2 regions of the Brevibacillus borstelensis genome follow, and region 2 is predicted to be linked to the other one. Evidence: a T-box and tRNA genes for the amino acid it is inferred to sense, from the RefSeq annotation. Region 2 holds a T-box; the other holds one or more tRNA genes.
What was found. A T-box is a leader RNA that pairs with one kind of tRNA and senses whether it is charged. The one in region 2 lies ahead of leuS (leucine--tRNA ligase), so its partner is inferred to be a tRNA-Leu.

Region 1: it encodes a tRNA-Leu, which carries the amino acid that the T-box ahead of leuS (leucine--tRNA ligase) is inferred to sense. The anticodon was not compared.

What each region holds. Positions count from the first base shown of each region.
Region 1 is NZ_CP144922.1:3,208,269-3,211,688, reverse strand. Features, by position in the region: tRNA gene V5G20_RS15205 (tRNA-Thr) at 1-12, shown strand, start outside; tRNA gene V5G20_RS15200 (tRNA-Leu) at 32-115, shown strand; gene V5G20_RS15195 (NAD(P)/FAD-dependent oxidoreductase) at 437-1,354, shown strand; tRNA gene V5G20_RS15190 (tRNA-Leu) at 2,070-2,156, shown strand; gene ltrA (group II intron reverse transcriptase/maturase) at 2,759-3,420, shown strand, end outside.
Region 2 is NZ_CP144922.1:3,845,233-3,848,652, reverse strand. Features, by position in the region: gene rsfS (ribosome silencing factor) at 1-232, shown strand, start outside; gene V5G20_RS18535 (class I SAM-dependent methyltransferase) at 238-981, shown strand; T-box leader at 1,028-1,327, shown strand; gene leuS (leucine--tRNA ligase) at 1,439-3,420, shown strand, end outside.

The DNA.
Region 1 (3,420 bases), 640 kb from region 2:
TCGCCGGCACCACTTTACAACTTAATAGCTTGCGGTCGTGGCGGAATTGGCAGACGCGCTAGATTCAGGTTCTAGTGGTGGCAACACCGTGGAGGTTCAAGTCCTCTCGACCGCATCAACCAAGTAATGAAGAGCTCTTGAATTTGTCCTATGGACGATTCAGGAGCTTTTTGCATATGCGGGACTGATACGGGAACCCGTTTTGCCCTGCTCCTCGCAGAGACTACTAGCAGAGTACGGACCAAGTATGTTATTGCAAATTGGAGTCGAACTGTATATTATGGATATTGCGGGTCTGTAATAGTTATTATATGAAGTAGGGAGGAGGGGAAACATGCAGTTGCAAATAAGCATTGCAATCTCGATGCAGACAAGAAGCGATAAGCTTTTTGCATCTTAATTACGGATATTACAAATCCATAAAGGAGTGTTAATGGTGGGAAAACAACTGCTTGATGTAGCGATTATTGGCGGAGGTCCGGCTGGGTTGAATGCTGCCCTCATGCTTGGGAGAGCGAGAAAAAATGTGGCGGTGATCGATGAAGGCCATCCCCGCAATGCGGTGACTCGCGAGACCCACGGGTTTCTTACCCGTGACGGAATAAGTCCAGGTGAATTTCGGCGAATTGCGAAGGAGGAGATAAGCGCCTATCCGGCCGTGTCTTTCGTGGCGGATACGGCCGTTTCGATCACGGGATCAGATGGACATTTTCAAATTATGACAGAGCAAGGTAAGACTTTTGAAAGCAGAAAGGTGCTGTTTGCCATAGGAATGAAGGATCGGCCGCTGGACATTCCTGGACTAGCGGAAGTTTACGGAAAAAGCGCCTTCGTTTGCCCGTATTGCGATGGCTGGGAATTAAGCGACCAGCCGCTAGTCATCATTAACAAGGGGGCAGAGCTTATGCACTTCGCTCCATTGATTTCCGGATGGACGAATCGTTTTGCCATCTGCACGAACGGCCCCGATGAGCTGACGGATGCACAGCGCGAAGAGCTAAAGCGACATCAAGTCCCCCTATTTGACTCGCCGATTCAATCCATTGACTCCAGCGAAGGAATCGTCCGTCAAGTGGTTCTCGAAGACGGGACAACCATTCCGTGCAGGGGGATCTTTTTTAAACCGGTGCTGGTCGCGGGATCGGAGCTGCCGCGAACGATCGGATGCCGCATCACGGAAGCGGGTTCGGTCGTTGTCGACGAGTTCGGGAAAACGAATGTCCCGGGCGTCTATAGCGCCGGAGATGCGGCATCGCGGCTCTATCAGGCGATTGCTGCAGCTTCTATGGGCGCATTTGTCGCTGCGGCCATCAATAATGAATTGAATATGGAGGCTTGGAGGAGAAACGGCTGAAGTTTCTTGCGGCAGATTTCGTCAGGTATTCAGGTACGAGGGGAGTTTCCAAAGAAAAAGTTGACGGTAGATATTTTACCTGCGTTAAATGGTCCTTATTTTGCCGGGCTTTTAGATGAGTTTCTGTCTTGGCGATTCGTTTTTTGGCTGGTGCTTCCTTTCATTGGCTTGTCTGTAGTGCTGACGATTCCCGCATTTCGCAAATTTTCGGTGAGAGAAGAAAGCGGCCTCCAACAACGGCCGCAAAGAAGGATATGTGGTGCTCCTGGCCGATGGAACGTGTTTGCTGTTGACTGGACGCGGTTTTATAACCGATTGGAGAGGGATGGCGCTTGCAGCAAGTGGGAGTGCTGATCATGATACAGCCCTTGCGAAAGCTGCTCCCCGAGGGTACTTTCCGTGCAAGGAGAGGCATGCCCGCGACCATTGGCTCAAGTGGGTTGTTTGTCGCTTGCTATCATGTCACTGAAAGTAACGTTGCATTGGGTTTGTTGACAGGAATATTGCTGGGATTGTCTTTGCGATTGCTTTTTGTTCTCTTGAGCTTTGCGATTTCCTTTCACATCAAACAAAGGTGAAGACTAACGAGCCGGAGTCCTCCATATGATCTGGATGGAACAGTCCCCCTGCAAAGCGGCAACGGGGTGCCTTTCCCATTTTCCCAAAGTCCGCTTTACATCTCCATCGTCTGCGAATATAATAATTCTTGTCGCTTGCGGTCGTGGCGGAATTGGCAGACGCGCTAGATTCAGGTTCTAGTGGTGGCAACACCGTGGAGGTTCAAGTCCTCTCGACCGCACCATATGTAAACATAGGGCCCTTCAGATTCTTCTGAAGGGTCTTTTTTTGGTGCGCCCAGCATGGGCGATAGCTATAGGGTGAAAGTCCCGAACGGGGGTTGGCTGTACCAACCGTTAGCTCAAGGCAAGGGTGTCGACCGCGAGGTCGAATCTGAAGGAAGCCGGCGGCAAAATCCCGACCTGAGGTACACGAACCCAATTTGAGGCTGTTGTATCCGGGCGAGTCTGCCAAACAAGACAAAGCCCCATACAGCCAAGGGATACAGTAGTAAACTTGGGCAGGTACATGGGATGAAAGTTATCGTTCTTACCTGGGGAGGTCTGCATGAAACGCCTTCAACTGTTGGTAACCGTCTCCGTAAGGAGACGCTGAACATGCAGAAGTCAGCAGAGGCCATAGTACCCGAGTAGAGGACGCTTGAATGGGGAAGGGCCGAACATCAAGTCAGCATGCGATCCATGTCTTTTGATACGGTACGTCGAAGCAGAATTCTGTCAAGGAACTACTTTTGAAGAGCAGGGGTGAAGCCCCGAGGGTACAAAAGAGGGCTGAGTATCGTACAGCAAGCACGGAGTCCGCATGTGCGAAGGAAGGAACATCATTATGGATTTGCTGGAAAAAGTCTTATCACGGGAAAACTTACGGATGGCACTCCAACGAGTGGAGGAAAACAAAGGTGTCGGTGGAGTCGATGGTGTTTCAACCGAACAACTACGCGATTATCTACGTGAACACTGGCAAGCCATCCGCGAGAAGATGGAAAGGGGAACCTATAGACCTTCACCTGTTCGCAGAGTCGAAATCCCGAAACCTGACGGTGGTGTAAGGTTATTAGGCATTCCCACCGTGGTAGACCGCTTTATTCAGCAGGCCATCCTCCAAGTGTTAACGCCGATCTTCGACCCCACCTTCTCGGAATCTAGCTATGGGTTCCGTCCAAAACGTAGCGCTCACATGGCAGTAAGGAAAGCGCAAGCGTATATCTCCGAAGGATATCGTTTCGTGGTGGACATCGATCTAGAGAAATTCTTTGATCGCGTAAATCATGATATTCTAATGAGCCGTGTGGCTCGAAAAGTTCAGGACAAGAGAATTTTAAGACTGATTCGTTCCTACTTGAATGCGGGGATCATGATAAATGGCGTCTGTACAACATCAAGTGAAGGAACACCGCAAGGTGGGCCGTTAAGCCCACTTTTGGCAAATATCCTACTTGATGATTTGGACAAGGAACTCGAAAAGAGAGGCCACCGTTTCTGCCGCTA
Region 2 (3,420 bases):
CCACGGGAACAATGAACGGCAAGTACAAGCAATCGTTTCCGAGATCCGTGATCAGGCTCACAAGAACGGTTACAAGGTACGCGGCATTGAGGGAGCAGACGAAGGACGCTGGGTGCTTGTCGACCTGGAGGATGTCGTCATCCACGTATTCCATCGCGAAGACCGCGAGTTTTACAATCTCGAGCGGCTGTGGGCCGAAGCCCCTATCGTCCAATTTGGAGAGGAAGGCTGAGGTAAATGGCGTACGGGCAAATGGCGGCTGTCTACGACAGGCTGATGACCGACTCCCCTTACGATCAGTGGCTCGATTGGGCAGAGGGTGTCTGGACCAGGAAAGGGAAGCCGCGTCAAGTCATTGACCTCGGCTGCGGGACCGGAAGCATCGCCATTCCCCTGGCAAAAAGAGGGTATCAGGTGACAGGAGTTGATCTGTCTGCTGACATGCTTGCAGTAGCGTACGACAAGATGAGGCGGGAGCAGGCCCAAGTCAAATGGGTCGAACAGGACATGCGCGAACTGGCATTGCCCAAGACAGACAGTGTCTTGTCCTTTTGCGACTCGATCAGCTACTTGACGGAAGAAGAGGACGTGAAACGGACATTTTCTCTCGTCTTCGAGCATCTGCATCCAGGCGGGACCTTTTTGTTCGACGTGCACAGTCCATACAAAATCCTGCACGGTTTTGGAGACCAGACCTTTACTCTGGCCGAAGAGGAAGTTTCGTACATTTGGCAATGTTTCTGCGATCCGCTGCGGCTCGAGGTAGCGCATGAACTGACCTTTTTTCTGCGGCAGGAAAACGGCTTGTACGAACGTATCGAGGAAGTGCATGAGCAGAGGGCGTATCAGCCATATGAGCTTGCTCGCTGGCTGATGGAGACCGGCTTTGTCGATGTGGAAATAACGGCCGATTTTAGCGGCCAGCCACCGCAAGAGACGAGTGAGCGTTTGTTTTTCTCGGCTTGCCGTCCGCGAGATTGACAGCATTGGCATTGATTGTCTATAATCGAAAGTACAACCACAAACAAGGAATGCGTTGATGAGGAGTAGTACGAAAGTGAAACGGCAAAAGAGAGTTGACGGCAGGTGAAAGTCAACCCGTCCCTTTCCGAACTCGCCTCGAAGCACTCTGCCTGAAGACCGTCCAGTAGGAGCGGTTGCGTAAGGGGGAGCGTCTATCCACGATACGGATTTTTCAAGCGGGTGAGCTTATGATTGCAAGCATCAGGACTTCTGCTTTCTGTGAAGCAAAGCGATGATCGGTGTGCCGTCTGTTCACCAATGTGGGTGGTACCGCGGGAGCGTATATAATCCTCTCGTCCCTTTTCGTTTCGCGATTGGGGGCGGGAGGTTTTTATTTTTTATTGAAGTGGCCCTCTTCTTCTTAATGGGCGAAGCATTTGTTTGTTTTCATGAATCTACGATAGGAGTGCAAATCATGGCTTACAATCATCAGGAAATCGAAAAGAAATGGCAGACGTATTGGGAAGAGAATAAAACCTTTAAAACGCTGGATGATCCGAGCAAGAAGAAGTTTTATGCTCTCGACATGTTCCCGTATCCATCCGGAGCAGGCCTTCACGTAGGACACCCGGAAGGCTATACCGCGACGGATATTTTGTCCCGGATGAAACGGATGCAAGGCTACAATGTCCTGCACCCGATGGGATGGGATGCGTTCGGGCTGCCTGCTGAGCAATATGCGCTGGACACGGGCAACGACCCGGCAGAGTTTACGGAGCGCAACATCAATACGTTCCGCCGTCAAATTAAATCTCTTGGTTTTTCTTACGATTGGGACCGTGAAATCAATACAACCGATCCTGCTTATTACAAATGGACACAGTGGATTTTTACCAAGCTGTATGAGCATGGCCTGGCGTATATCGACGAAGTTGCCGTGAACTGGTGCCCAGCATTGGGAACAGTTCTGGCCAACGAAGAGGTAATTGACGGGAAAAGTGAGCGCGGAGGACATCCGGTAGAACGCCGTCCGATGAAACAGTGGGTACTGAAAATCACCAAGTATGCTGATCGTCTGCTGGAAGATTTGGAGGAGCTTGATTGGCCGGAAAGCATCAAAGAAATGCAGCGCAACTGGATTGGCCGCTCTGAAGGCGCTGAGGTTGTCTTTTCCGTTGACGGCCACGACGAGACCTTCACTGTCTTCACGACCCGCCCGGACACTTTGTACGGCGCTACCTTCGCAGTGCTTGCTCCGGAGCACAAGCTGGTGGAGAAAATTACAACACCGGAACAAAAGCAGGCAGTTGAAGACTACCTGGAGCAAGCCAAACGGAAAAGCGATTTGGAGCGTACAGACCTGGCCAAGGAAAAAACGGGCGTGTTTACAGGTGCGTACGCAATCAATCCGGTAAATGGAGAAAAACTGCCGATCTGGATTGCCGACTACGTCCTGATCAGTTACGGTACCGGTTCTGTAATGGCTGTTCCCGCTCACGATGAGCGCGACTATGAATTTGCGCAAGCATACAATCTGCCGATCAAGGAAGTAATCCGCGGCGGAGATGTATCCAAGCAAGCGTATACGGGCGATGGGGAGCACATCAACTCCGGCTTCCTGGATGGATTGAACAAGGAACAGGCAATCAGCAAAATGATTGAATGGCTGGAGGAGAACAACAAAGGAAAACGAAAAGTAACCTTCCGCCTGCGCGATTGGCTGTTTAGCCGCCAGCGTTATTGGGGAGAGCCGATTCCGATCATCCACCTGGAGGACGGAACGATGAAGGTAGTGCCGGAAGCAGAGCTGCCGGTCGTCCTGCCGAAGACGAAGGAAATCAAGCCTTCCGGAACAGGCGAGTCGCCGCTGGCCAACATCAGCGAGTGGGTGAACATCGTCGATCCGGAAACGGGGATGAAAGCCCGTCGGGAAACCAATACGATGCCACAGTGGGCAGGTAGCTGCTGGTACTTCCTGCGCTTTATCGACCCACACAACGACAAGGCATTTGCCGATCCGGAAAAGCTGAAGGAATGGCTCCCGATCGACATTTACATCGGCGGTGCGGAACACGCGGTTCTTCATCTGCTGTATGCTCGTTTCTGGCACAAATTCCTCTACGATATCGGCGTTGTGCCGACGAAGGAGCCGTTCCAGAAGCTGTTCAACCAGGGCATGATTCTGGGTGAAAACAACGAGAAGATGAGCAAATCCAAAGGCAATGTCGTCAACCCGGACGAAATCGTTCACAGCCACGGTGCCGACACATTGCGCCTGTACGAAATGTTCATGGGTCCGCTCGACGCCTCTATCGCTTGGTCGACAAAAGGGCTCGACGGCGCACGCCGCTTCCTTGACCGCGTCTGGAGATTGTACGTAGATGACAATGGCGCGCTGAACACGAAAATCTCTCCAAAGGCTGACCTGCAACCGCTTGAGCGGGTGTATCATCAGAC